2 regions of the Eubacterium sp. AM05-23 genome follow, and region 2 is predicted to be linked to the other one. Evidence: predicted binding sites of a transcription regulator. Region 2 holds the regulator's gene; the other holds the start of a gene.

Region 1 (14,867 bases), on a different contig from region 2:
TTCTCTGTCGATACCGTGGATCTTGATATCCATCTGAATAGCGGTGATCCCGTCTTTAGTACCGGCAACCTTAAAGTCCATGTCTCCGAGGAAGTCTTCCATGCCCTGGATATCCGTTAAGATGGCCAGCTTTTCTTCTTCCTTGATCAGGCCCATTGCCACACCGGCGACCGGCTTCTTGAGCGGTACACCCGCTGCCATCAGGGCAAGGCTGCTGCCGCATACGCTGGCCTGAGAAGTAGAGCCGTTAGAGCTTAAAACCTCAGATACCACGCGGATGGCGTAGGGGAATTCTTCTTCCGGCGGAATCATTGGCAGCAGCGCACGTTCTGCCAGTGCGCCGTGGCCGATTTCACGGCGGCCTGGGCTTCTCATTGGTCTTGCCTCGCCAACACTGTAGCCTGGGAAGTTATACTGGTGCATATAACGTTTTTCCGTATCGTTGGATAGGCCGTCCAGCACCTGGGCATCTCTCAGGACGCCTAAAGTCGCGATGGAAAGCACCTGTGTTTCGCCTCTGGTGAACAGGCCGGAGCCATGCACTCTCGGGATATAGTCGATTTTCGCGCTGATTGGACGGACTTCATCCATTTTACGGTTGTCCGGACGGATGCGGTCTACCAGAATCAGGCTACGGACTTCTTTTTTCTGAAGTGCGGTTAAAATCGTATCAATATCATTTAACTGATCAGGATAAAGCTCGCCAAAGTGTTCAACCACCTCGGTCTTAACCGCGTCGATATTTTCAAGACGTTCTGTTTTATCCTCAGTGTGAACCGCTTCATGCATTTTACCGCCCACAAAAGCTTCGACCTCTGCGGTCAGCTCGTCTGTTGGCAGGTAAAGGGTATAATCCTTCTTTTCCACACCCACTGCTGCGACAATCTCTTCCTGAAAAGCCACAATTTTCTTGATTTCTTCATGTGCGAATAAAATTGCTTCCAGCATGGTTTCTTCAGAAACTTCGTTAGCGCCGGCTTCTACCATCATAATGGCATCCTTGGTACCGGCGACTGTCAAGCTTAAATCGCTGACTTCACGCTGGGCTTCGGTCGGGTTCAGGATGAACTCGCCATCGATCAGTCCAACCGCTACAGAACCAGTAGGGCCGTCAAAAGGAATGTCTGAAATACTGAGAGCAATGGATGCGCCGATCATCGCGGCGATTTCCGGTGCGTTATCCTGTTCAACAGACATAACCGTAGTAACTACCTGAACGTCATTGCGGAACCCTTTGGGGAACAGCGGACGAATCGGACGGTCGATTAAACGTGAGTTTAAAATTGCTTTTTCAGAAGGACGGCCTTCTCTTTTTAAGAAGCCACCTGGTATTTTACCAACTGCGTATTGTTTTTCTTCATAATCCACGCTCAGCGGAAAAAAATCCATACCTTCACGGGGTTTTTTAGATGCAGCGGCTATGGCCAGCACACTTGTTTCACCATAGCGGATCATTGCAGAGCCCTTAGCAAGCTGTGCAACCTCGCCGATTTCCACCTTAAAGGGACGACCGGCAATTTCTGTTTCAAATATTCTCATTAATACCTCCAATGATATCAGCCGATTTACGAAGCGGCTGGACTCCGTTTATTTCAAAATCATCTGCACAGATGTTCGAAAATTCAAAGAAAAAAGGCGGAATACTCCGCCTTACAGTACTATTTTCTCAAGCCTAATCTCTGAATTAATTCACGATAGCGCATGATATCTTTCTTTTTGAGATAGTTTAATAAACCTCTACGCTGACCGACCATTTTCAGAAGACCTCTTCTTGAGTGATGGTCTTTTTTATGAACGGCAAAGTGTTCATTTAAACCATTAATTCTTGCTGTTAAAATAGCAATCTGTACTTCTGGAGAACCAGTGTCACCTTCGTGTGTCTGGTACTCTGCAATAATGCGTTCTTTTTCTTCTTTTGAAATCATTTGTGTCAATTCTCCTTAAATTATAAATAGACTCCGTAATCACAGTATTTCGTTGGAGTTTCGAAAAACCAAGAGAACGGGCTTAACGTAATAATGATACCATAACCGCAGGGCGGTGTAAAGTTTTTTATCAGAGTTCCGGGATTATTTCTCCCGCTTCATATTCTGAAATCAGTTTTTTACAGAGCTCGATGGTTTTTTCCATCGAATGGTTTCTGGCTTCCTCAGACATATTTTCAGCCATCTGCTGAATAATATATTTATTCTCAATGAGAAAATCAACCATGGAGGTCAGCTCCTTGATCTTGTCTACCTTGATGGCCATGCCGCTTTCCACCAAATAATCGGCGTTTTCTTCCTCCTGTCCCGGATAATAATACGGGATGATCATCGGAATACATTTGACGATCGCCTCTGTGCTTGTCAGGCCGCCTGGCTTGGAGATAATAGCGTCGGCCTCGTCCATGAGCTCGGGTATATTATCGACAAAGCCATGAATTTCCACAACCTTATCCTCTGTCTCATAGACCTTGTTTAAAAACTCAATGGAGCGCTCGACCTTTTTATTGTTGCCACAGACCACAATAATCTTAATTTTTTCCTGAGCCTTCATCAGCGCAACAAAGGCTTTTTCCATCTGTCTGGTACCCATGCTGCCCGCCATAAGCAGGATTGTACCGCGGATCGTTGGATCTTCGATCTCAGCTTTCTTTCGGGTATCCTCCACAAACTCCTGTCTTATGGGAATGCCGAAAGGATAGATAATATCCGGGTTTACCCCTTTTTCAATCATGGTTTCCTTTGTGTACTCACTGCCCACCACATAGGCGTTGATTTTTTTGTGCAGGTATACGCTGTGGATTTTATAATCGGTCACAAAAGAGAGCACTGGCAGGTCAAAGGCTCCGTGCTCTTTTAAGGTTCCTAAAATATTGGTGACAAAGGGATGGGTTGAAATCAGCAGATGTGGCTGTTCCTTATGAATCATGGGAACAATTTCTGGATTCATAACCTTTGTCATCATCTTAAAAATATTCTGCTGAAAAGGCGTCATGTGGTTGAACTGGTTATAAATCTGCTCATAAAGCTTTGGCACATTTTCAACCAGCTGCTTGTAGCCCTTTGTTACGATTTTGTCTAAAACGGCGCTGCTTTCCTTGAAGGCATCATAAACGTCTACCTCAAAACCATATTCGGATAAAGCCTGGGCAATGGATTTTGCCGCCAGGTTGTGTCCCGCACCGGTGGATGCTGTAAAAATAAAGATCTTAGACATTGACCCCTCCAAATTTTTCGTCTGTTTTATTTTATATATTGTCCGCTTTTAATCGTCAAAATCCTTGGTAAAACGGTACTGCACCTTCATTAATTTACCGCCGACTGCTTTTTCACGGCGTTTTTCCGCTACATAAAAAGCGCCTAATACGGTCAGCATACCAGCTGCTACTGCAGACAAACTAATCATTACTTTTTTTAACATCTTGGACCTCCTGTAAATCCTGTTTAATAAAAAATGTTCCTATTTCATTGCCTTCTAAAATATCATAAATCACTTTAACATCCTCACCGGATGCGATGATGGTGTTTATTCCCCGGTCGGTTGCGTATTTAGCCGCCCCGATTTTGGTCACCATACCGCCTGTTCCAAGGCCGGAGGTGGAACATCCCGCGCTGCTTAAAATATCGGAATCAATCGTCTCAACGGTCTGGAGGAGTATGGCATCCTCATTTTCATTGGGATTTGAATCGTACAGACCATCCACATCCGAGAGAATAATCAAAAGGTCAGCGTCCACAATATCGGCAGTCATGGCAGACAGGATATCATTATCCCCAAAGCACTCCTCCTGAATTTCATCCGTCGCGATACAGTCATTTTCATTGACGATCGGGATAATGCTGCGATTTTTCAGTGCCTTGAAGGTATTGATGGCATTGCTTCTTTTAATGGAATGCTTGAATACATCCTTGGTCAGCAGAATCTGACCCACATTCTGGTGGTATTCATCAAAAAACTTATGATAAATCTCCATCAAAAGCCCCTGCCCCACCGAAGCGGTGGCCTGCTTGGCCTCCAGTGTCTTCGGCCGTTCCTTTAAACCCAAACGGTTCATGCCACAGCCGATGGCACCCGAAGATACCAAAACCATCTTTCTCCCACTGTTTTCAAGATCAGTCAAAACCCTTGCAAGCTGGTCAAGCTTTTTTAAATTGAGGGTACCATTGGCATGGGTTACTGAGGTGGTGCCCATTTTGATGACAATGGTCTCTGCTTCCTTAATTGTCTGTCGCATTTAATGCGCCTCCATTTGTCTACTGTTGTCTTCCACTCAGGCAGCTTAGTCTGTCCATTTTTGATTAAAGACTATCGCCGTCGGTCTGGTGACTATTCTGAAATATTATCATATCAAACTTAACTTAATTTTGCAAGTTTGTTTTATCCTGACGCGCTGGGTATACCTTCTGTTTATTCTCTGCTTTTTCTTTTTCAAAACTAAAGCTTTCCTTAGGAATAGAAAGACGATTGTTTTCTTCACCTGTCTGGGGGTATATAAGAACTAACAATTCTTATTAAGGAGGCTTTATTATGAGCAAAGATACAGGATTTACCGATCAGGCAAAAGGCGAAGTAAAAGACCGAGTCGGCGGTGCAACAGGCGATAAGGGCTTACAGGCCGAAGGCATGATGGACAAGGCAGCCGGAAAAATCAAAGAAAAAGCAAATGACGTAAAAGAAAAAGCGAAAGATGTTGCAGATGATGTAAAGGATCGTATGAATAAATAAAACATTCACATAAAAAACCGGGATATTCCAAGCTGAATATCCCGGTTTATTTATTTTTCTGATTTTTAGCTTAATCAGCTGCAGCCCGTGGTGGTGCCGCAGTCCATACAAACCTTACAGGTACCATTGCGGACCATGCGGTCACTGCCGCACTGGCTGCACACTTCCCCATAGAGTTTTTCACCCTCAATTTCCATTTCCATCTGAAGCGGCATAGTTTCCGGTGTCGGAGCTGCCGTGCTGGCGTCTACCTTTGCGAGGGGAGCTTTCGGCTTCACCTGGCATTTGGAATAATCACCGCATTCAATATCAATGACCTTGGAGATCAGGTCAGAAATAGAGGATGCGTATTTAATATACGGATGCCTCTGGACAAAGCCTGACGGCTCGTACTTCTGGCCCCTCAGCATGATGGATATTTTTTCCGGCGGAATATTGTACTGAAGCATATTGGAGATGGACTTGGACAATGAAGCCAGCAGTCCCTTAACCACTGTACCATCCTTATCGGTGGATACAAAAATTTCTGCAATTTTACCATCATCATAAAAACCGATGGTGATATAAAGCTCAATATCGCCGATTTTAGCCGCATGGGTACGACTCATACGCATACCGTCTGGTTTACGCCGGTTGGGAACCCCCTGATTACAGTCTCTTGCAAATTCAAGAAGCTCCTTATAAGAACAATCCTCCAGATGCTTTTCGCCTTCCTCCTGCTTACCGGAGCTTAGAGGCTGTGATGCCTTACAGCCATCACGGTAAACGGCAATGGCTTTGGCGCCGGTAGTGTATGCCAGAAGATGAATTTTCTTAACATCCTCTATCTCCGCGTCTGACGGCAGGTTCACAGTCTTTGAAACCGAACCACTGATCATCGGCGTAATGGCCGAAACCATGAGCACATGGCCCTCTGGGCGGATGGTATTGGCTGTGTCAAAAACCGGAATATGCTCTGGCTTGATATGCGGCGCGCCGGACAGACTGTCGTGGCGCAGATAGCCTTTTTCATCCTTATCCAGCATGTAACCAAGTATATCGGAAATTTCCTTTGGCTTGTAACCCAGATTTTTAAGGGCAATCTCCATCACTGGATTCACGATTTCCATGGAGCCGCCGCCTACCAGTTTTTTGAATACCACATGGTTGTAGAAGGGTTCGACAGAGGTGGCGCCGCAGTCCATGGCAAAGGAAATGGTACCGGTCGGCGCGATAACGCTAACCTGCGCATTGCGGTAGCCACTCAGCTCACCATAGTCAATGGCATCCTTCCACGCGTCTTTGATACGGCTGCTGATATTCAGGAAACCCATTTCTTCTAAAAGTTCATGATTGATTTTAAGCGGTTCATAAGTCATTTCCTCATAGTCATCGGTCAGATAGCCCGCGACACGGCTGTGGTTGCGGATAACGCGCTTCATATAAGGACTGTTGATCTCATATTTCGCAAAAGGCCCGACCTTTCCGGCCATCATGGCTGAAACATAGTAGGAATGTCCTGTCATAATGCCGCATAAAGCTGCGATCAGGTTTCGGGCTTCATCGGAATCATAAGGATAGCCCAGCGCCAGAATCAATGACGCAGCATTGGCAAGGCCCAGACCAGTGGTGCGGAACAGGTAGCTTTTTCTGGCAACATCTTCTGTTGGGAACTGTCCCCAATAGATCGAAGCCTCCAGCACCAGCTGGATCAGTCCTGCTAAATGTGAAAACCGTTCAATATCAATTTTGTTGGTTTCCGGGTCAAAGAAGCGGAAAATATTGATGGATGCCAGGTTACAGGCTGTATCATTTAAGAAAGCATACTCTGAGCATGGGTTTGTCGCGTTGATCCGGTTTTCTTTTTTGGAGGTATCGCCATCTTCACCGCCGGGACAGGTATGCCAGGCGTTAAACAGATCGTCGAACTGAAGTCCAGGATCGGCGCAGGCCCAGGAAGCTGTGTTGATTTTCTGCCACAGCTCCTTGACGGATACTTCACGGTTAACTGCGTCGTCTACGCGTCCCTTCAAAGTCATTTTGTGATCCGGTTCGTGCTCAAGATTGATGACAGCATCCATGAATTCTTTATTTAAACGGACGGAGTTATTTGAGTTCTGCCCTGCAACGGTGCGGTATGCCTCACCGTCCATGGAGGTATCATAGCCCATCTTTCCAAGAGCGCGGACTTTATCCTCTTCCCTGACCTTCCAGTCCACAAATTCTTCAATTTCGGGATGGTCCACATCTACAATGACCATTTTAGCCGCACGTCTTGTGGTGCCGCCGGATTTAATGGCGCCTGCGTTACGGTCAAGCCCTTGCAGGAAGCTCATCATTCCTGAGGACTGCCCGCCGCTCGATAGCTTTTCATTCACGCCGCGAAGCGATGAAAAGTTTGTGCCAACACCGGAACCGCCTTTAAACAGCTTTGTCTCACTGACATAATGCTCAGAAATGGAGTGATGGCCGAGCAGCTTGTCCTCGATGGACAATATAAAGCAGGCGCTTGACTGAGTCCGGGTATAGCGGTCATCTGATTCTTTAACCTCACCGGCCGCCTCGTCGTAGTAATAAAGGTCGTCCTTGTCACCTTTGATGCCATAGCTTCTGGCCAGGCCAGTATTGAACCACTGCGGTGAATTTGGCGCCCACATCTGTTTCAACAGAGCGTAAACCATCTCGTCGTAAAAAATCTGCCACTCTTCAGCGGTCTCGATGATGCCTTCTTCTTTCAAAGCATCTGCCCAGAAGCCAACCATGCGGTCGGCAACTTCACGCATGCTGTGTTCATAGCCCAGACCGTTTGGGATTCCCCGTCGTCTGAAATACTTGCTGGCTATAATATTACAGGCATTTTGCGAATAATCAACTGGAAATTCAAGATCTTCCATGGACAAAATGGTCGCGCCCGTCTGATAATTTGTTAAATTGACGTCAACATTCTGCCACTCGAAAAGATCGTAGACAGTCTTATTACTGCCTTCCAGTTCTTTCGTAAAATGTCTTTTAAATAGATCTTTCAGCTCTTTCAATCTTAAACTCCTTATAAAATCGGTTTGTAAAGGCGTACACAAGATGTGCTGCGCCGATTTCTATTATAACATATATCTGGTATAATACGTGGAATAAATTCTTGTAATCCACATCAACTTTCTTGTAAAAAGAAAACAGAAACAGTAAAAAGAGACTCTCTGCTTTGAGAGTCTCTTTAAAACACCAGTCAGAATCAGGCTTCCCGGTTTTCTTCCTGTTCTTCTAAAACGTCTAAATCTACAGCGGCGTTGGTCGCCGCTTCTTCAGTTCCGATAACATCTTTTTCAAAGGTACCAGCCTCATGGGTTTCCTCCACCGATACAGATTCCATTACATCATCTGTCAGGGATTGACGTCTGACCTCAGGCTCTGCTTCGCGGATGTCTTTTTCCTGTCCAGCAACAACGACTTTTTTATCATTCGACATCTTCATGTCTCCTTTCAAAGTTTAGTTGCCTTTCTTATCATCTCCACCCATTTTAACCTTCTGCCCTACCTTGCTCTCGGTGCCAGCCATAATCCGCTTGATGTTGGTGCGGTGCTGGAACACTGTTGAGCAGCAGAGAAACAAGGCAAAAAACAGCTCGGGTGTAAAAACAGCCCCATGTGTAATAAAAATACTTTTAATAAGAACTGCAATCGGAAGGGATACCATCCCAATAATGGAAGTCAGCGACATCATTCTGAAAATGGCCAGGAAGATCAGTCCAACGGCAATACAGATCAAGGCAATCGGCCAGTCAAAGACGATAAAAACGCCGATGGAAGTGGCTGTACCCTTTCCGCCTCTAAAGCCAAGGCAGACCGGCCAGTTATGACCGCAGACCACTGCAATTCCCGCAGCCGCTACCCAGGCTTCACTGAAGCCAAGCAGTCTGGCTGCAAGAATCACGACAGAGCCCTTAAGCGCATCCAAAATAAAAACAGGAATAGCGTATTTCAGGCCCATCGTCCGGAGTACATTTGTCGTTCCGGCGTTACCGCTTCCGTAATTACGGACATCCTCACCCTTTACAGCGCGCACCATAATATAGGCAAAATCAAGATTACCGATAAAATAAGCCGCCACAACCAAAATCAAGCCAATAAGTATACTCATACTAAACTCTCCTCACACATAATCCTGAGCTACTGCTCTCTAACGCGCTCGATAAGAATCAGGAGTTTTTCGATGATCCGGTCATAGTTCTCTTTTTTATGGGGAACAAGGCAATTTGTACAGTTCTTTATACCCTTTTCCGTGTATTCAAAACCACCGCCGCAGTCCCTTCCCAGCGCATATAAAGGACAGTAACAAAACAAACAGTTAAACTCGTCTAGATTTTCCATTTTATGGCAGGGAAAATATTCACAATCCCTGTTTTGGAAAAATTTGAAGTTTTCTGTTTCAAATTCTTTTTTACACATAGCCTTTTAGTTAACGGCGTCCATTCCGACAGCCATCGCTTTGATATTCAGATCAACAAATTTTGGTTTTACATTATTTCGGATAATTTCATCCCAGTTAATATCCTGAAGTCCCATAGATTTGATGATGGCCCCAAGCAGAATTACATTCATAACCTTGAGATTCCCCATCTCCTCCGCCATGGCGGAGGCATTCATCACGCGGACATCGGCCTTTTCCTGCAATGTTTCCAGAATTTTTTCCGGATAAGTCGCTTTGCCGATAACGACCGGCAGCGGCCATATCTCTGCATCGTTGACAATAATCTTTCCGTCTTCCTTTAAGAAGTCAATATAACGCAGTGCTTCCATTTTTTCAAAAGCAACAATGATGTCCGCTGTTCCCATCTCGATAACCGGTGACTGGACGTCATCCCCATAGCGGACCTGAGATGAAACGGAGCCGCCACGCTGGCTCATACCATGGATTTCACTCATCTTTACGTCATAGCCGGCTTCCATAAGACCCGTGGTCAGCAGTTTTGCCGCTGTGATGGTTCCCTGGCCGCCAACACCAACCAATAATATATTTTTTGTTTTCATTCTACTTTTCCTCCTCTACATAAATGGCATGTTTCGGGCAGATCTGCAGGCAAACCTCACAGCCCAGACAGGATTCTTCCAGAATACCGGATTTTTTCGGTACGGTAGAGTTAAAGGCTAAAGCAGGACAGCCGGATTTCAGGCATTTCTTACAGCCGATACAGAGATCGGTATCGACCTTGCAGTGGCGCTTAAAGGCTTCTGGGAACTCTTCCTTATCGGCCTGAGAGAAACGCTTGAGCGCACATGGCCAGCGCGTGATAATGACAGAGGCTTCATCATTTGACAAACCCCAGTCAAGCGCCGCGTCGGTTTCTTCCAGATTGTTTGGATCAACCGTACGGACATTTTTAACGCCAAGTGCGCGGACAATGGTTTCGATATCCATAATCGGCGCCGGTTCGCCCTTTAAGTCAAAGCCGCTGCCCGGGTTTTCCTGATGGCCGGTCATGCCGGTAATGCGATTGTCCAAGATAACAGTCAGAACATTGCTCTTATTATAGGTAACATCCATAAGACTGGTCATTCCAGAGTGGAAGAAAGTTGAATCGCCGATGACAGAAACGACTTTCATATCGTTATTCTTAATATCCATGGCCTTTGCCACACCGTGTCCCCCGCTGATGCTGGCACCCATGCAGATCATCGCGTCTGTAGCGTTGTAGGGCGGTGTTAAGCCCAGGGAATAGCATCCGATATCACTGAAAATCATAATATTTTTACGGCGGCCCAGCTCGTAGAAAATACCGCGGTGCGGACAGCCTGCGCAGAATGCCGGCGGACGGCCGACAATTTTTTCAGGATCGGGCGCAAGGGTCACTTCGCTTTTACCATAGAGGGCTTCACGGATGCGTTCCGGTGTCAGCTCGCCCATGGTTGGGAACACATCTTTTCCAATAACGTCAATGCCCATGGCTTTAATTTCGGTTTCAAGAATCGGATCATTTTCTTCAAGAACATAGATCTTTTTAACTTTGCCTGCAAATTCAGCAATCAGCTTCTTGGGAAGTGGATAAGAAAATCCCAGTTTCAGATAAGAGGCCGTATCGCCAAAAACTTCCTTGGCATAACGGAAAGCCACGCCAGACGCGATAACGCCAATTTCCTTCTGATTATCTTCGATATAATTCCATTTAGAGGTTTCGGTATATTCTGCCAGCTTTTCAAAATTTTTGGCAAGCTTAACCTGCATAACGCGGGCATGAGCCGGCAGCGGACAGTTTTTCATAATATCTTTTACATATTCTTTATCGTCCACTTCCACACGGTCCTCACATTCGACAATGGATTTTGAATGACAGACACGGGTAGTCATGCGGTAAAGCACTGGGCAGTCATAGGTTTCACTTACTTCATAGGCGTCCTTAAGCATATCCTTAGCTTCCTGGCTGTCAGACGGCTCAAACATCGGCATTTTTGCATGGCGCGCGTAGTTTCGATTATCCTGCTCATTCTGAGATGAGTGCATGCCTGGTTCGTCGGCTGTTACGATAACAGAGCCCCCGTTAACGCCAAGATAGGCAAAAGTAAAAATCGGGTCAGCCGCAACGTTTACCCCAACATGTTTCATTGCAGCAAGTGTACGGATACCGGCAATTGAAGCACCAGCAGCCGCTTCAACCGCTACTTTTTCATTTGGCGCCCATTCGGAAACAATGCCATCATAGGTCGCTACATTTTCAAGGATTTCTGTACTTGGTGTTCCCGGATAGGCGGTGGCGAACTTAACGCCGGCTTCCCAGGCACCACGGGCAATGGCTTCATTACCTGTTAATAATTTCTTCATATTCTCTCCTCTCCTGTAAGGGCGGGAACCGCCCGTCCTTGTGACAGAATAAAATTTTACTGTTTCATAACTTATTTTTATAATTATACACTAAACCATACACGAATTCAAAGAATCAATCTCTGTTTCATGTTTTTTATAAGGCACATTAAACGAGGCCATAGCCGTCAGGATGCCCCTGATGCCATTTCCAGGCGGTTTCGATGATATACTCGAGTGATGAGTTTGCCGGTGACCAGCCCAGTGCTTTCTGGGCTTTTTCTGAACTGGCAATTAAGACTCCCGGATCGCCTGCCCGGCGGTCTGTGATTTCAACCTGAAAATCTTTTCCGGTAACAGTCTTAACCTTTTCAATCACTTCCAAAACTGAAAAACCATTGCCGTTGCCTAGATTATAAACATCGCTGGTTTCAGATTTAACCAGATCCTCCATACCCAGAATGTGGGCTTCCGCGATGTCCATTACATGGATATAATCGCGGATACAGCTTCCGTCAGGGGTATCATAATCATCGCCAAAGACATAAATCTTATCACGGATGCCCTGTGCTGTTTTTAAAATCAATGGGATCAGATGGGTTTCGGGCGCGTGGTCCTCGCCAATCTCTCCGCTCGGGTGTGCACCGGAAGCATTGAAATAGCGGAACACCTTGTAATGAAGTCCGTAGGCAACCTCCATCCAATGCAGCATTTTTTCAACCGCCAGCTTTGTTTCGCCATAGGTGTTGGTAGGGTGCTTAGGCGTATCCTCATCAATGGGCAGACGCTCAGGCTCGCCGTAGGTTGCCGCGGTCGATGAGAAAATAAAATGCTTAATATCATTGTTGACCATGGAACGCAGCAGGCACAGCGTCCCGTAAACATTATTATCATAATACTCAATGGGCTTTTCCATGCTTTCACCCACCAGTGAGTTTGCACAGAAATGCATAACGCAGTCAACCTCATGACGTAAAAACAGTCTTTCAAGACAGGCTGCATCGCGAATATCGCCGACCTCCAGCACTGCGCCCTGCGGGACGGACTGGCGGTGCCCCGTGGATAAATTATCCAGCACCACCACCTCATAATCCTTGTCTAAAAGTGCCCTGACTACATGGGACCCGATATAGCCGGCCCCGCCGCAAACTAAAACTTTCATCTCTCTGTCTCCTTAATACTCTGTCAACTCTGCTTAATAGTAGCGCATGAAATCTTCATTGTAATTTGACCGGACATACTCGATCTCCGGATCGTCCACCTTTTCCCGGAGCAGGTTCTCAAGCAGACCCACGACCATTTTTTCCGTTCCGAAATGACCGGCGTCAATGACCCACAGGTTATTTTCGGCCGCCCGCTGGGCATCATGATATTTCAAATCTCCGGTAATGTACACATCTGCCTTTTTAACCTTTGCCAGTCCGATAAACTCTGCTCCGCTGCCTGTGCACAAAGCCACCTTTCTGACTTTTGCCGGCTCATTACCTGCTGCCCTCACGTGGGAAAGGCTCAGCACTTTTTTTACATACTCAATAAAGGCTTCCGGCGTCATGGTCTCTTTTAAGACGCCGATTTTTCCAAGGCCATTCTGGTTTAAAAGCACGCCGTTTTCAAGAGGATATAAATCATAGGCCATCTCCTCATAGGGATGGACTTTTTTAAGCTTTTGAATGAGGGTTTTCATCATCTTACCGTCAATGATGGTTTCTACCCGGTCTTCTTTAACGGTTGCCACCTCACCCTCCTCACCGATGAAGGGCGAAGACCCCTCGAGCGGCTTAAAGGTTCCCTGGCCCACAGTACGGTAGGTACAGTGGCTGTAATTACCGATAAAGCCGGCGCCGCTGTCTCCCATCACTTCAACAATTTTATCGGTGTAATCCACCGGCACATAAACCACGATCTTATAGAGCTTATCCTCATCGGAAGGGTCCAGCGGCTGGCGCTGTTCAATGCCGAGTGTTTTCGCGATATAATCGTTAAGGCCAAGCTCTGCCTTGTCCAGATTAGTGTGCGCTACATACAGGCTGATGTCATTGCGGATCAGCTCAGCCACAATCTTTCCCTTCAGCTCATCGGTACAAATGGATTTGATGCCGTTAAAGATAAAGGGGTGGTGCGCAATAATCATATCCGCATTTTCCATGACTGCTTCCCGCACGACAGCCTCGGTCACATCCAATGTCAGCAGTATTTTTTTCACTCTTTTCTGGAAAGAGCCGATCTGAAGGCCGACGTTGTCCCATGACTCCGCAAGGCTTCTCGGAGCCACAGCTTCGATCACTTTTGTTATTTCACTGCATTTTACAGCCATTTTTCACCTCCATCAGCGCAGCCGCAATGGCTGTGCTTTTTTTATACTGTTCTCTGGCCATTTTTGTATGCTTGTTTTCCGTGTTCTGGATTATTTTATTTTCAAGCTCCAGCTTACGGTCGATCAGCTCCGGCAGAAGCGGATGCTTACGCCTTTTTGCCTCATAGCCAATCAGATAATCCAGATCGTTTTCAATGGACATTTCACCCTTTTCAGCAACGATAATTTCATAGACTCTGCGTTCTTCCTTTGCAAGATCCTCATTTACAATCACGAAGCCGTTATCCTCCAGAAAATGCCTGACAATAAAAGCATTATTCATGGGCTGGAGCACCAAACGTTTTGCCGAGACCGCCACCTCAAGGGATTCGGTCAGCAGATCCCTTATCAGGTAACCGCCCATCCCCGCCATGACAATGGTTCCAGCTTCTCCGGGGATTAATACGGAAAGACCTGAGCCCAAACGCGTTTCAATCTGCTTTTCATAGCCCGACCGGGCCACAAGCTGCTCTGCTTTTTTCAAGGGCTTTTCATTAATATCTGCCGCGACAGCGCGCGGTATAAAGCCCTGTTCCATTAGATAAACAGGCAGATATCCGTGGTCTGTACCGATATCTGCCATGCTTTCATTTTTCAATACATTATCTGCAATCACCTGCAAACGTGGTGTCATCATTTTAGGTCAAATAATCCTTTAATTTTTTACTTCTGCTCGGGTGTCTCAGTTTTCTGAGTGCCTTGGCTTCAATCTGGCGGATACGCTCTCTGGTAACGTTGAACTCCTTGCCGACTTCTTCCAGTGTGCGGGCACGTCCGTCATCCAGTCCAAAACGCAGGCGCAGTACTTTTTCTTCACGCTCAGTCAAGGTGTTGAGCACTTCCATGAGCTGTTCCTTCAAAAGCGCATAGGACGCTGCTTCCGAAGGTGCCGGGGCATTATCATCCTCGATGAAATCGCCCAGATGGCTGTCCTCTTCCTCACCAATGGGTGTCTCGAGGGATACAGGATCCTGCGCGATTTTCTGGATTTCGCGGACCTTTTCTTCCGAGAAGCCCATTTCTTTACCGATTTCT
Region 2 (14,867 bases):
TGACCGCAACATGCGTATCCTGGTGCAGGACTCCTCGGCCACCGCTATCCACGTCATCCCGTTGGAGGTCAAGGAACCGGAAAAACTGGCAAGAGAACTCAGTGAGAAGCTGAACCTTGATTACCAGGAGGTTCTGGACAAGGTCAACAAGACGGAGGATGACAAGGTCGAGGTTAAAAACGGGGTTAAAAAAGGCGATGGCGAGAAGGTCGTGGCCGGCATCCCCGAGGGAGTCAGCTTTCTGGACGGCACCGTCTACGCAGTGCCCGATGAGGTCAAAGACCCCGAATCTGCCGCGCAGGTGCTGGTCAGCGTGCTGGGTATGGACTACGACGACGCCTACGAGGTGCTGACCCGCAAGGAAAACAGTGCGGTGCTCATCGAGGGCAAGGTTGACAACACCCTGGCCCGGGAGATTAAAGAGGACCAGGCCATTAAAAATGAAAAGGGCGAGACCAAGAGCTACAATGGCATTGAGCTCATTGAGGATAAACGCCGCTATTATACCAACGGCAATTTTGCCTCCTATGTCTTAGGGTTTACCGGGCAGGACCACACCGGGCTCACCGGGGTCGAATCCTCCTACAACGATCAGCTGAAGGGGGACGATGGCATCATTTATTTCCAGAAGGATGCCCAGGGAAACCAGATCCCTTCACAGACTAAAATCATCAAGAAACCGACCCAGGGCAAGGACCTGACGCTGACCATCGACAGCAATATTCAGATGCTGGCCGAGCGGGGACTCAAGTCTGCCGTTGAGGAGTGGAAGGCCAAAAGCGGCACCGCCATTGTCATGGATACCAAAACCGGCGAGATCATCGCCATGGCCACCCAGCCGGATTATAATCTGAACGATCCCTATTCCATCAGCGACTACTACAGTTCGAAGCATGCGGGCGACCTTAAGGATAAATCCAAGGCTGACCAGCTCAGTGAGATGTGGAAGAACCCTGCAGTCAGCTTTATTTATGAGCCTGGCTCTACCTTTAAAGCCGTAACAGCGTCCAGCGCTCTTGAGGAGGGCGTGGTGACGCCGGACACCAAGGTGTACTGCAGCGGTTCCATCAATATTAACGGCGTAACCGTCAACTGTACGGGCTCCCACGGCACACAGACAGTTTCAGAAGCCATTGCCAACTCCTGTAACCCGGGGCTGGTTCAGATCATTCAGAAGCTGGACCCGGCGCTGTTTTACCAATATGTTTACAACTTTGGCTTTGGCAAGCAGACTGGCATCGAGCTCCCGGGAGAGGAATCCGGGATCATCAACCGCCCATTTGATGGAAACGGTGAGATCAACCTTCTGGACTACGCCACCTTCTCCTTTGGACAGGGCCTTGCCACCACACCTATTCAGCTGCTCTCAGCGCTGAACTGTGTTGTCAATAACGGTTACTATATGAATCCGACCATCATCGGAAAGGGGAGCAGCCAGCAGGAATATGTCAATAATCAGCTGAACGGCCCCAAGCAGATCATTTCCTCAGATACCTCGGCGGAAATGCGTAACATCATGAAAAATGTCGTCGCTGAAAACTCGACCCTCGCCAATCTGGCAGAGGGCTACAGCATTGGCGGCAAGACCGGTACAGCCGAAAAATTTGTGGACGGCGCTTACAACAGCACCTATTATGTTACCTCCTTTTTCTGCTACGCGCCGGTCGAGGACCCGCGGTACTCAATCCTTATGGTGCTTGACGAGCCAGACCCCAGCGCCTTTGGGGGCACCAGCGCCGCGCCGACAGCCATTAATCTGATGAAGCAGGTTCTGGACTACATGGGCGGCCAGACCGACAGCGACACCCAGATTCAGCAGAACTCCATTACCATCCCGGACCTGATCGGCCAGGAAAAGGATTTTGCCGTTAAAATTCTGGAGGAAAAGGGCATCAAGTATAAGCTGGAGGTAAAGGGTGACGGAGATACGGTCATTTCCCAGAGCTTCCCGGCCCAGAGTGTCTACGACCCCAATACAGAGCTGGTGCTTGAAATTGGGTCCCAGAGCAGTGAAAATGGTGACAAAGTCACCGTTCCAGACCTGAATGGCATGTCCATCCAGTCTGTCAACGAGATTGTTACCGGCCTTGGCCTCAATCTTAAGGTCACCGGCTCCGGCTTTGCCACCGAGCAGTCCCTGGCGGCGGGAACCGTTGTCGATAAGGGCAGTGAGATCAGCGTGACTTTTAAGCCTTAAAGCATAAAGTAAAGGCAGCGACGACCGTACGAAACGTACGGTCAACGGTGTAGCGCGGGACAAGCAATGGATTTTTTTAGGATGCCGCAAATCCCAGCACTCTTACCTCACAGCTTCGACGGCTCTGCGTTATCTGTACATAATTGTACGGTAATGAGACCGTAGGCGCAGTTCGGTAAAGTGCTACGCTCTGCGGTGCGAAAGGGTGAAAAATCCATTGCTTTCTCATAAAATTGAAGGGCAGCGGTTCAGCTGCTTTTAGCTAAAAGAGATCAAAGCTGTCTGTTTAGGTTAAACATTCTTTATTTAAATATAACCTGCTGCGCCACAATACAATCAATTCTCAACGGAGCCGCCGAAGCTGAGAGGTAAGAGTACCCTGATTGCGCCACATCTCATAATATCCATCGGCGGTTTTAGCTGTTCAGCGACGACCGCCCGTTTCGTACGGTCGTGGCGTTTAAGCTTAAAATCATCATTGAAGAAGCAGGATTTTCTTGCTTCTTTTTGTCAATTTGTAAATAAAATATAAAATTGTTGGAACCTTGCCTGTGGTTTTGCTATAATAAGAAAGTATGTAAAAATTTCAGTTTGTCTTTGACAAAACAACAAGAGAAAGAAGATACTTAAATATGGAAAAAGTTTCACTTGAACAATTGGTGAAAATCACAGAAGGCCGGCTTATCCAGAAAGGAAAAACGGATTGGGTCACCGGCGCGGCCATCGATAGCCGTAAAATTGAAAAAAATGATCTTTTTATCCCGATTAAGGGTGAAAAGGTAGATGGGCACCGTTTCATCGAAACCGCGGCTGAAAAAGGCTGCTCAACAAGCTTTACAGAGACAGAAGTCCTGGATTTTCCAGAGGGGATCAACATCGTTCTGGTCGAATCCTGCCTGGAAGCCATGAAGGCCCTGGCGAAGTACAACCGGGAGTGCTATGATATACCGGTCATCGCCGTTACCGGCAGCAGCGGGAAGACCACCACCAAGGACCTCATCGCCTCAGTGCTGTCTCAGAAATACAACACCCTGAAAACCCAGGGGAATTTTAACAACGAGTATGGAATACCCCAGACTCTCTTTAATTTACAGCCAGAGCACGAAATCGCCGTGATCGAGATGGGAATGGACCACCTGAACGATATTCGAAAATCCATCGGTGAGGTCAGGCCGCATATCGGTGTTATCACAAATATCGGCACAGCCCATATCGAGATCCTGAAAACCCAGGATAACATCCTGGCGGCCAAGAAGGAGATCTTTGAGACCATGGGCGCCGGCGACATCGCGCTGCTCAACGGGGACGATGTGTATCTCAATAAGATCAGAGAGGATGAAGAGCCCTTCTCGGTTGCCCGAGTGGGGATCAGGGGCGCGGGTCTGTCGCTTAAGGCAGAACAGGTCGAGTCCTCTGCCCAGGGTATCCGCTTTGAGGCAGACGGCGAACACTACCACTTTGCTTACCCTGGCATTCACAATGTTTACAACTGCCTGACCGCCATCTGGCTCGGCAGATATTATCAGATGACCCATGACGAAATCCAGCGCGGCCTCGACGCCTTTAAACCAAGCGGCAACCGCATGGATATTGTCAAGGTAAAAGCGGCCACGGTGATCAACGACTCTTATAACGCCAATCCCGACGCCATGAAGGCAGCCCTTGATATGCTGTGGGATATGGGAAAAGGCAGCCGCAGGCTCGCGGTGCTCGGAGATATGCTGGAAATGGGCGAGATGTCTGAGACCGGCCACCTCGAGATTGGCGCTTATGCGGCAGAAAAGGCCGATGTGCTCATTGCGGTCGGCCCGGAATCGAAAGCCTATATCAAAGGCGCAGGCGCCAGCTTGGCAGATGAGCGCTGCTTCTGGTCTGCCGACGCAGAGGGCGCCGGCAGACTGCTGAGAAAGCTTATGGCGCCGGGAGACGTGATTCTCATCAAAGCCTCCAGGGGCGTACATCTGGAAAAAACACTGGAAATGATTCAGGAGTAAAGGAAGAGGAAACAAGGAAAAGATGGATACTTTAAAAATTTCAATTGTCAGTTTATTAGCCGCGTTTATCATTGTCTGGCTCGCGATGCCCAGAGTCCTGCCGATTCTGCACCGGCTGCACTTCGGGCAGGCCATCCGTGAGGAGGGTCCCCAAAGCCATATGAAAAAATCCGGCACACCCACCATGGGCGGCCTTGTCATCCAGGGCGCGGTTCTCATCGCTGTTATGATCATCAGTTTATTTACCAGAAAATGGGACTTCTTTCCATTGATCGTGATGGTGGCCTTTGGGGCCATAGGCTTTATCGATGATTTTATCAAGGTTTCGAAGAAGCATAATCTGGGACTGCGCGCCTGGCAGAAACTGGTGCTTCAGTTTGTGGCGGCCCTGGCCATTGCCCTTTACGCGGCGTGGACGCCTTCCATCGGCACAGAGCTGGTTGTCCCCTTTATGGGCGCCACTGTGGATTTTGGGTTCTGGTATGTTCCTTTTACCTTTTTTGCTGTCGTGGCAGTGACCAACGCGGTCAACCTGACCGACGGCCTTGACGGTCTCGCTTCTGGCGTTACTGCCATTGTCTGCGTCTTTTTCCTGGCCATGGCCGTTGCGCTGAATCAGGTCAGCACCGCTGTTTTCAGCGGCGCGGTGATCGGCGCGTGCCTTGGCTTCCTGCGCTATAACTCAAACCCGGCCGAGATTTTTATGGGCGACACGGGCTCCATGGCTCTGGGCGGCGCTGTGATCGTGATGGCCATCATTACACGGATGCAGATATTCGTGCTGATCGCAGGCCTGCTCTACGTGATTGAGGCCTTATCGGTCGTGATACAGGTGGGTTATTTCAAGCTGACCCACGGCAAGCGCTTCTTTAAAATGGCGCCGATTCACCATCATTTCGAGCTGAAGGGCTGGAGTGAGACCCGGGTGGTCACCGTGTTCTGGATTGTTACGGCAGTCTTTGTGGCACTGGCATTTTTATGTTTATAATTTAGGAGGCGTAAGTACAATTGAGTGAAAAGATTTTAGTGATTGGGGCTGCCCGCAGCGGTGTGGCGGTTTCAAAGCTTTTAATGGATAACGGCAAAGCAGTGGTACTGACCGATAACCGTCCGGAGGACGTGGTTCTGGCAGAGTTTCCCCAGGTGCGGGAGACCTTGGCAGAGCTTGAGGAAAAGGGCATCGAAACGGTTTTTGGCCGTCAGATCGACACCGGGGTTATCAATGAGATTGACCGTGTGGTCACAAGCCCGGGCGTGCCGCTGACCATTCCCATCATCGCCGAGGCCTATCGCTGCGGCGTTCCTGTCATCGGCGAGGCTGAGCTGGCCTACTGTATGACAAAGGCGCCTTTTGTAGCCATCACCGGCACCAACGGCAAAACCACCACCACGACCCTCACAGGTGAAATCTTTAAAAACAGCGGCCGGAAAACCTATACGGTGGGCAACATCGGAGACCCCATCAGCAACTATGTGATGGAAGCAGCGCCCGAGGATGTTTTTGTGACAGAGATCAGCGCGTTTCAGCTGGAGACCATCAATAAATTCCGTCCAGCCGCTTCGGCCATTTTAAACCTGTCACCGGATCACATGGACCGGTACGGCACCATGGAAAACTACATTGCCGCCAAGGCCCGGATTTTTGAAAACCAGCGCGGCGAGGATTTTCTGGTGCTTAATGCCGATGACGAACAGGTCTGTGAGCTGGGCCGCCAGGCACAGTGCCGGAAGTACTATTTCAGCCTGGACAAAAAAGTGGCCCAGGGTGCCTACGCCATGGACGGCGGTATTTTTATCAATGACAATGAATCAGTCATTCCAATCTGCCGTATCGAGGAAATGGGTATCAAGGGCCCTCACAACGTACAGAACGCTCTTGCGGCCACAGTGCTCGCCTATTTTATGGGCGTGGACGTGGTCAGTATCGCGGAAACGCTGAAATCCTTTGGCGGGGTAGAACACCGTCAGGAATTTGTGGCGAACATCGGCGGCGTGGATTATATCAACGACTCCAAGGGCACGAACACCAACGCGGCCATCGTGGCATTGAACGCCATGACCAAACCGGTCATCCTCATCGCCGGGGGTTACGATAAAAAAGAAGACTACAGCGAATTTATCGAGGTGGTCAGGAAAAAGGTGAAACGGATGGTGCTGGTCGGAGCAACCGCGTCTCAGATTGAGGAGACAGCCGAGAGCCAGGGCTATTACAACACCGTGCGCGTGGGCGATTATGACGAGGCGGTCAAGGTTGCCTCTGAATGCGCGGCGCCAGGCGATGTGGTGCTGCTGTCACCAGCCTGTGCCAGCTGGGATATGTTTGATAATTTTGAAATCAGAGGACAGGTCTTTAAGGATTTAGTTAAACGAATCGGGAGTAACTGATGAAAAAAGGAAAAGTAGACAGGCCGTTTGTCATCGCTCTGTTGATTTTGGTAGGCTTTGGCCTCCTGATGGTCTTTAGCGCCAGCATGTATTCTTCAACAGTCGACGGCAGCAAGGGCTACTCGCTCTTTCTCAAGCAATTTGGGTTTGTAGCGCTGGGGCTCCTTGTAATGGGCTTTATGAGTAATATCGATTATCGCAAATACAACAATAAAAAAATCAGCATGGTCCTGCTGGGCGTGACGGTCTTTCTGCTGCTCCTTGTATTGATACCGGGCATCGGGGTTAAGGTCAATGATGCCAGACGCTGGCTGAATGTCGGCATCGGTCAGTTTCAGCCCTCGGAGCTCGCAAAGGTCACAGGCATTCTTTATCTCTCCTCGCTGCTCACGCGGGAGCCGGAGGTGCTGAACGGCAGTACCTGGGAGTTTACCAAGCAGTGCATGGTCCCTATTTTTCTGATCTGCGGTATCACAGCCATTGAGCCCTCGCTGAGCGCGGCCATGGCCATCGGCTTTGGCATGGTGGCAGTGCTCTATTTTGCAGGGGTGCGTTTTAAACGCTTTGCGCCCTATGCGGCTCTGGGCGCGGCGGGTGTCATTGGGCTGATGATCCTTGAGCCCTGGCGGCTGGAACGTTTTAACGTGTTCCTGGGCCGCGGGAGCTATGATTATCAGATCACCCAGTCGCTTTTAGCCATTGGGACCGGCGGAATCTTTGGCCAGGGGTTGGGCAACGGCAAGCAGAAATTTCTGTTCCTGCCCGAGCTTCAGAATGACTTTATTTTCGCCAATATCGGTGAGGAGTTCGGCCTCATCGGCTGTGTTTTTGTTTTGGGTCTTTTCGCCTTCATTATCTGGCGCGGCTTCAAAATTGCCAACACCTCGCCAGACCGGTTCGGCTACCTTTACACCAGCAGTGTCATGCTGCTGCTCGGCTTTCAGGTGTTTGTAAACGTGGGGGTCGCCACCTCGGTCATCCCGGTTACCGGCATGGCGCTCCCCTTTGTCAGCGCTGGCGGGACCTCGATGGTTGTGCTCTTTGCCATGCTGGGGCCCATCCTCAATATTTCAAGGCAGGCCGACCTGCGCAAAAGGAAAGGGAGAAGAAAATGAAAATTTTAGTAGCGGCCGGCGGCACCGGAGGACATATTTATCCGGGGCTGGCCATTGCAGATAAACTAAAGGAGCGCCTGCCCGACGCCGAGATCGTTTTTATCGGCTCACAGGTAGGCATGGAAAAAAATATTGTGCCCAAGGAGGGCTATCCTATTGAGTACATCCGTGTCCGCGGCTTTGAGCGTGAGCTGTCGCTGGAAACGCTGGCTGCGGTCAAGGGGATCTTTGACGGTATCTCAGACTCAAAGAAGGTCTTGAAAAGGCATCAGCCGGATCTGGTGGTTGGGACAGGCGGCTTCACCTGTGGCCCGCTGCTTCTCGAGGCAGCGAAGCGGGGCATCCCCACCATGATCCATGAGCAGAACGCCTACCCGGGCAAGACAAACCGGATGCTTGGGAAAAAGGTGGACCGCGTGGCCATCAGCTTTAAGGAGGCCGCCGAGTACTTTCCGGAGGACAAGACTTTTCTGGCTGGCAACCCGGTGCGCGACGTGTTTAAACAGACAGACCGCAGGGCCCTCAGAGATAAGCTTGGCCTGAAGGACAGCCAGCGTCTGGTCGTCATCATGGGCGGCAGCCAGGGGGCTGGGAGCATCAACAATGCAGCCGCTTCGTTTATCGTCCGGAATGCAGATAATCCGGAGATTGTTGTCTATCACCTGACCGGGAGAGGACAGTATGATAAAGTCCTAGAAAAATTAAAGGAAAATGGTGTAAAATTAGATGATTGCCGTAATATAAATGTCTTAGCCTACAGCAATGACGTCCACACCCTTATCGGCGCAGGAGATTTAGTTGTCAGCCGTTCCGGCGCCATGTCGGTGGCTGAGATCGCGGCGGTGGGAATTCCATCCATTTTGGTCCCTTACCCCATGGCGGCAGGAAACCACCAGGAATTCAATGCCCGTGTTATCACCGATAACGGCGGCGGAATCCTGATCCATGACGCCGAGCTGACGCCGGACCTGCTGGCCGAAACCATTCCGGCGCTGCTCCGGGATGAAAAGGGGCTTGAAAAGATGCGGAAAGCTACGAAAGAACGGGCAATACTGGATGCAGGTGACCGGATTTGTGCAGAAGCTTTGAAGCTGATCAAATAAATTGAACAAAAACAAATAAAAAGGGTGACAAAAACCGGTAAATGGTGATAAAATGGATGAAAAGCTGCAAAGACGTAAAAAATTAAAAAAAAATAAAAGGAAAAGACTGCTAAAATATGTTACACTATTAGTGGTTGCTGTTTCTATTTTATTTGTCTTTATTTTTGTCATGGCAAGCGCCATTTCCGCCGGTGTGTTTAACATTAAGCATATTGAAGTAATTGGGAATGAAGTTGTCGATAGCGAAACAATTATAGAAACTTCAGGAATCAATGAAGGTGAGAGCATTTTTTGGGTAGATTTAAATAAGGCTCATTATAATATTGAGGAACTCATAAATGTTGAAAAGCTGGAGATTACAAAAGTCATGCCGGACAAAATCGTGATCAAGGTAAAGGAAGCGCCGGCAATCTGCGCGGTCAACTACGATGGCAAGATCAATTATATCAACCGTGAGGGCCTTCTGGTTGAGCGCAGTGAGTATCTGCGCAAAACGGATATTCCTATTGTGACGGGCTTCACGGATATTACCATTGATAAAATCGGACATCCGGTAACCTTTAATCCGGACTGGAAGTTTGACACAGTCATGGAGATTCTGAAGACCTTCCAGAATGATGGCAACCTTGCGAAGATTTCGGAAGTGGGTATTACGGAAAATAATACTTATCGGATCATTACAAAAAATAATGTGGTTATGACAGTGGCGGATCTGGATAACTTTAAGAGCTCTTATGATTATATCAATACGGTGTTTGCCGAAAACAAGAGCAATCTGGATATCAATCTGACCACTGGCGGTAACAAACCGATTCTGAAACCAAGATAAACTGAGGTGAAGGCTTGAAGCGAAAAGGCAGTTTGGCCATTGCGTTAATATGTATTTTTGTGGGCGTTTTGATTATCCTTCAGATGAAAACAGTCGACCAGCTGGGCGGGACGGTAGATTCCGAGCGCGCTGGCGACCTGGCTGCTGAAGTGAAAGCCCTTGAAAACAAAAATGACGAGCTGAACAATCAGCTCAAGGATCTCGAAAAACAGCTGGCTAACTATGAATCTGACGCCGCTGGAACCGATGATGTCATAAAGAAAAAACAGCAGGAGCTGGAGAAGGAACGCGTGCTTGCAGGCGTGACGGATGTGACGGGCTCAGGCCTGGTCATCACCATCGATACCGACAGCACAGATTACGACGCGTCTCTCTATTCCAAGAGCTCCGATCTGCTGCTCTCACTGGTAAACGAGCTGAACGCAGCAGGCGCAGAAGCCATTTCCATCAATGGCGAACGTTTGATTAATACCTCGGAGATCCGCCAGGCGGGCTCCTATATTAATATTAACCGTAACAAATACGGTGCACCCTTTGAGGTGAAAGTCATTGGCAATCCCCAGGATCTGTCCGCTGCCATCAAAATGCGGGCTGGTGTTGTGGATGTCATGCAGTCCAATAAACTGAAGGTTTCTATTTCACAGGAGGACAATGTTCTGGTAAAGGCCTACAGTGGTGTGATTGACCTTAAGTATGCAACGCCGGCCTCAGGCAGTGGGGCCGATGAGTAGCGGTGGGCTATGAAAAGTATAAGTGAAAAAACCATGAACCGGATACTGGTTTTGGTCTTTCTGGTGGTTGGCATTGGAATGGCTCTGATCGTTAAGGAAATTGGTTCAAAAGACATCCCGGCGCAGCGTACCTTTGTCAATGCGAAGACCTTATATAACCAGGAGCTTGAGGAGGATAACCTCAAGGTCAAAAATGAGGAGCTCGGCAAAAAAATAGAGGCTGAGCAGAAAAGGCTTGAAACCTACGAACAGGCCAGAAGGGCCATCGAGGATGAAGGGTCTGTGGTCGATACCGTCGGCCAATATCTGGACGCAGAGCTTGAAAACTATAAAATGGCAGACGGCTCTGTACCCATCCAGGGACCTGGCATTGTCATTACGCTGGAAGACAGTGACAAAGCCATCGAGCCTGGTGAAAACCCAAATAAATACCTGGTACACAACTCAGATGTGCTGGCGGTCATCAACGAACTGAAGGCAGCCGGGGCGGAGGGAATCCAGCTCAATAAGATGCGCGTGACAAACAGCAGCAACATCGACTGCGGCGGCGCGGTCATCAATGTAGATGATGAGATATCCTCACCGCCATTTGTGATTGAGGCCATTGGAGACCCAGAATCCATGTATATTTACTTAAATTCTGATGAAAGTGTTATTCAACTGTTGAAATATTGGGAAATAAAGGTTAATATAGAAAAGTCAGAATATTTACTACTCAACAAAAGTAATAAACTGTAATTTGATTTTTTGCAGAGAAACGAGGACAACGATGCTATATCCATTAATAGGGCTGCTTGCAGGGCTTTTAATCGGTGTTGTTTTGCCTTTTGAAATACCGCTGGCATATTCATCCTATCTCTCAATCGCAATACTCGCTTCGCTGAATTCAGTATTTGGCGGTATTCAGGCAGACCTGGAAGGAAAATTTGACCAAAAACTGTTTATTACCGGTTTTTTTGGCAACACCATTTTAGCGGCGCTGCTGACCTATATCGGTGACAGAGTAGGGATTCCAATTTATTACGCAGCAATCTTTTATTTTGGAACCAGCCTGTTTTCAAATTTTGCGAAGATCCGGCGTTATTATTTCCGGTCTGGCAGCAAAGAATCAGATCCTAAAGCGATTTCAAAGGAGCAGAAGCATGGTCATTCAACCGGCCATAAAGCTGAGCCTATAGAAATAATACATTCCACGACCGATGATTTAGACGAGACAGAGGACTATGAGGAAGAAGACTACGATGCCGTCGAGCTTGACGAGAACGGCTACCGCGGTGATGCTTCCGACGAGGATGAAGTCTTTGAAGATGATGAAGAACTGGATGAAGAACAAAAAAATGATGATAAAAAACAAACTAAGAGTTTCTTACGTGAAATAGAGGAGGAAGAAAAGTGATTGAATTAGATGGCTACAATGATAATTTTGCGAGAATTCGTGTAATTGGTGTTGGCGGCGGCGGGAACAATGCCGTTAACCGCATGATCGAATCCGGTCTGAAGGGTGTTGACTTCATATCCATCAATACCGATAATCAGGCGCTGGCCCTGACCCTGGCTGAAAAACGACTTCAGATTGGTGAAAAGACCACCGGCGGTCTTGGTGCGGGCGGTAACCCTGAAATGGGTCAGAAGTCTGCGGAAGAAAGCCGTGACGCCATTGCAGATTTAATTCAGGAAACAGATCTGTTATTTATCACTGCTGGTATGGGCGGCGGAACCGGTTCCGGTGCTGCGCCGATCATTGCAAAAATTGCCCGTGAAATGGGAATCTTAACCATTGGTGTTGTCACCAAACCATTTTCTTTTGAAGGCCGAGTCCGTATGCGCAACGCTCAGATTGCCAGTGATTTCCTTCAGGATAATGTCGATGCGCTGGTCACCATTCCAAATGACCGTTTGTTAAGAATGGCTGACAAAACCACTTCTTTAAGAGACGCTTTCAAACTGGCAGATGATGTATTATTACAGGGTGTTAAGAGTATCTCTGACCTGATCTCCATGCCGGGTCTTGTAAGCCTTGACTTTGCCGATGTTAAGACCATCATGAAAGATGCCGGTCTGGCTCACATGGGCGTTGGCCGTGCTTCCGGTGAAAACCGTGCCGAAGAAGCTGCAAAAGAAGCCATCTTAAGCCCGCTCCTGGAAACTGAAATCGACGGCGCCACCGGCGTGCTTTTAAATATTACAGCAGGTGAAGACCTGTCGCTCTTTGAAGTCGACAGAGCCGCAACCATTGCGAGAGAAGCCTCTGACGAAGACGCTAACGTTATCTTTGGGGCGACCATTGACGAAAGCTTTGGCGATGAAATCCAGATTACGGTTATTGCGACCGGTTTCTTACCAGCAGAAGAAGTGGAAGCTAAAAAAGCTGCGATCTTAAACAGCGCAAATGCTGCTGCTGCAAATACAGCTGCTAAGCCTGAAACCAAAACAACCAGCGGTGCTGGCGAATTTGCGATTCCTGGATTTTTAAGCAACGAAGACTAAGGTGTCTGAATGAAGTGTCCCTTTTGTGATTATGACGAAAGCAAAGTAGTTGATTCACGACCTGTTGAAGAAGGCACTATGATTCGTAGAAGAAGGGAATGTATCCGGTGCGCCAAAAGGTTTACGACTTATGAGCGGATTGAAAACATTCCCTTGATCGTTGTTAAAAAAGGTGGGCAGCGTGTCCCCTTTGATAAAAATAAAATTTTGAATGGGATGATCAAGGCCTGTGAAAAACGTCCGGTTCCCATCGACAACATCCAGCGTGTTGTTGACTTAATGGAGAAGGAGCTTTATCAGGTTGAAGATAAAGAGGTGGAATCATCCTATATTGGAGAGCGCGTCATGGATGCGCTCAAGGATATCGATCAGGTGGCCTACGTTCGTTTTGCATCAGTTTATCGTGAGTTCAAGGATGTCGAATCCTTTATGGATGAACTGAACCGCCTTATGTCTGAACGCTGAAGGCGTGGAGTAGTGAATGAAATTTTTTGAAAAAACCATTGCGTCCAAAGAGATTTATAATGGACGCATCTTAAATTTAAAGGTCGACGAAGTCGAGCTTCCCGATGGAGGGACCTCTTTCCGGGAACTGGTAGACCACAAACAGGGCGTCGGTATTCTGCCTGTCAGAGGCAACCGGATTATTTTCGTGCGCCAGTTTAGAAAGGCCATCGAAAAAGTGATCCTGGAGATACCGGCAGGTCTGGTTGAAGCGGGTGAAGATCCTAAAGAGGCGGCAGTGCGGGAGCTGCAGGAGGAAATTGGCCTGAAGCCCCTGGATTTGCACTTTTTAGGAGAAATGTGGCCCTCACCGGGATTTACCAATGAAGTGACCACTTTATTTATGGCGTCTCAATTTGTTATTGAGCCGAGAAAACAGGATGATGATGAATTCATCGAAATTGTCGAAATGCCTATACGGACAGTCTGGGCGCTTTACCTTAAAGGAAAGTTTTCAGACGCAAAGACTGCCTGTGTTTTAGGTCGCTTTTTTTCTCTTATGTAAATAAAATCATCGAGGTGGTCTTTTATCATCTGTGTTACACACAGGATAACAGATCACTTTTCTTATTATTTGTGGCAAATAAATTAAAGCTTTTAAGGAGAAACTGAATGTCAGAAAATTTTATATTCTCTGGTCATGACACAGTGGCGTTAGCGCAGAAATACGGGACGCCGCTTTATGTGATGAGCGAAGATATTTTGAGAGCAAACATCAACCGCATTAAGGACGCCTTTGAATCGGCAGGTGCGGACTATGATGTGAACTATGCCGGCAAAACCTTTTTAAACATGGGAATGTGCCGGATCGTTGCAAGTGAGGGCGTCTCTCTGGATGTGGCCTCAGGCGGTGAACTCTATACGGCTGTGAAAAGTGGTTTTAATCCTGCCCGTATCTGCTTTCATGGCAGCAATAAAAATCAGGCAGAGCTGGAAATGGCTCTGGGCTATAAGGTAGGCCGTATTGTCATCGACAGCGAATGGGAGCTGGAACGGCTGCGTCTTTTGACCGAAGAACTCGAGCAGTCCGTCAAGGTGCTGTTTCGGGTATCTCCGGGCATAGAAGCCCACACGCACGAGCTCATACAGACAGGGAAGATTGATTCCAAGTTTGGCCTGCCATTGAGCCAGGCCCGTGAAATTATCGGCCGTACAAAAGAAATGGACTATGTGGAGGCTGTCGGCATTCATTGCCACATCGGCTCTCAGATCGCAGATGAAAAGCCTTTTTTACTGGCGTCAGAAGTGATGCTGGATCTTTATAAGGAACTGATCTCCGACGGGCTGAATCTGACGGAGATTAATCTGGGCGGCGGCTTTGGTATTCCTTATTTACCAAATGATCCAAGCTTTGACGTCACCAATTATATTCCTAAAATGGTTGACCATATGCGGGAGATGTCTGAGCAGAGACAGATTCCGATGCCTAAAATCGTGGTAGAGCCTGGCCGCTCTGTGGCGGCGCCGGCGGGCATTACGTTATATACTGTGGGCACCGTTAAACAGATTCCGGGACTGAAAA

The links. Region 2 encodes NrdR, which represses ribonucleotide reductase genes. Its sites were predicted from a motif close to CACNANATNTNGTG; they were not measured.
Region 1: a site for NrdR is predicted at 7,762-7,775, ahead of DW091_RS07820 (vitamin B12-dependent ribonucleotide reductase). Genes of this name have one in related genera too.

What each region holds. Positions count from the first base shown of each region.
Region 1 is NZ_QUDF01000005.1:43,010-57,876, reverse strand. Features, by position in the region: gene DW091_RS07850 (polyribonucleotide nucleotidyltransferase) at 1-1,539, opposite strand, end outside; gene rpsO (30S ribosomal protein S15) at 1,659-1,925, opposite strand; gene DW091_RS07840 (glycosyltransferase) at 2,056-3,201, opposite strand; gene DW091_RS07835 (hypothetical protein) at 3,250-3,405, opposite strand; gene proB (glutamate 5-kinase) at 3,383-4,219, opposite strand; gene DW091_RS07825 (CsbD family protein) at 4,513-4,710, shown strand; gene DW091_RS07820 (vitamin B12-dependent ribonucleotide reductase) at 4,785-7,724, opposite strand; gene DW091_RS07815 (hypothetical protein) at 7,919-8,152, opposite strand; gene plsY (glycerol-3-phosphate 1-O-acyltransferase PlsY) at 8,174-8,824, opposite strand; gene DW091_RS07805 (cysteine-rich small domain-containing protein) at 8,854-9,132, opposite strand; gene DW091_RS07800 (indolepyruvate oxidoreductase subunit beta) at 9,139-9,714, opposite strand; gene iorA (indolepyruvate ferredoxin oxidoreductase subunit alpha) at 9,716-11,500, opposite strand; gene galE (UDP-glucose 4-epimerase GalE) at 11,649-12,641, opposite strand; gene DW091_RS07785 (Nif3-like dinuclear metal center hexameric protein) at 12,675-13,793, opposite strand; gene DW091_RS07780 (class I SAM-dependent methyltransferase) at 13,774-14,469, opposite strand; gene rpoD (RNA polymerase sigma factor RpoD) at 14,471-14,867, opposite strand, start outside.
Region 2 is NZ_QUDF01000008.1:42,457-57,323, reverse strand. Features, by position in the region: gene DW091_RS12475 (penicillin-binding transpeptidase domain-containing protein) at 1-2,197, shown strand, start outside; gene murF (UDP-N-acetylmuramoyl-tripeptide--D-alanyl-D-alanine ligase) at 2,830-4,191, shown strand; gene mraY (phospho-N-acetylmuramoyl-pentapeptide-transferase) at 4,214-5,179, shown strand; gene murD (UDP-N-acetylmuramoyl-L-alanine--D-glutamate ligase) at 5,200-6,576, shown strand; gene ftsW (putative lipid II flippase FtsW) at 6,576-7,691, shown strand; gene murG (undecaprenyldiphospho-muramoylpentapeptide beta-N-acetylglucosaminyltransferase) at 7,688-8,794, shown strand; gene DW091_RS12445 (FtsQ-type POTRA domain-containing protein) at 8,964-9,623, shown strand; gene DW091_RS12440 (DUF881 domain-containing protein) at 9,656-10,354, shown strand; gene DW091_RS12435 (DUF881 domain-containing protein) at 10,364-11,092, shown strand; partial or broken gene DW091_RS20575 (small basic family protein) at 11,124-11,435, shown strand; gene ftsZ (cell division protein FtsZ) at 11,747-12,841, shown strand; gene nrdR (transcriptional regulator NrdR) at 12,851-13,306, shown strand; gene DW091_RS12415 (NUDIX hydrolase) at 13,323-13,850, shown strand; gene lysA (diaminopimelate decarboxylase) at 13,958-14,867, shown strand, end outside.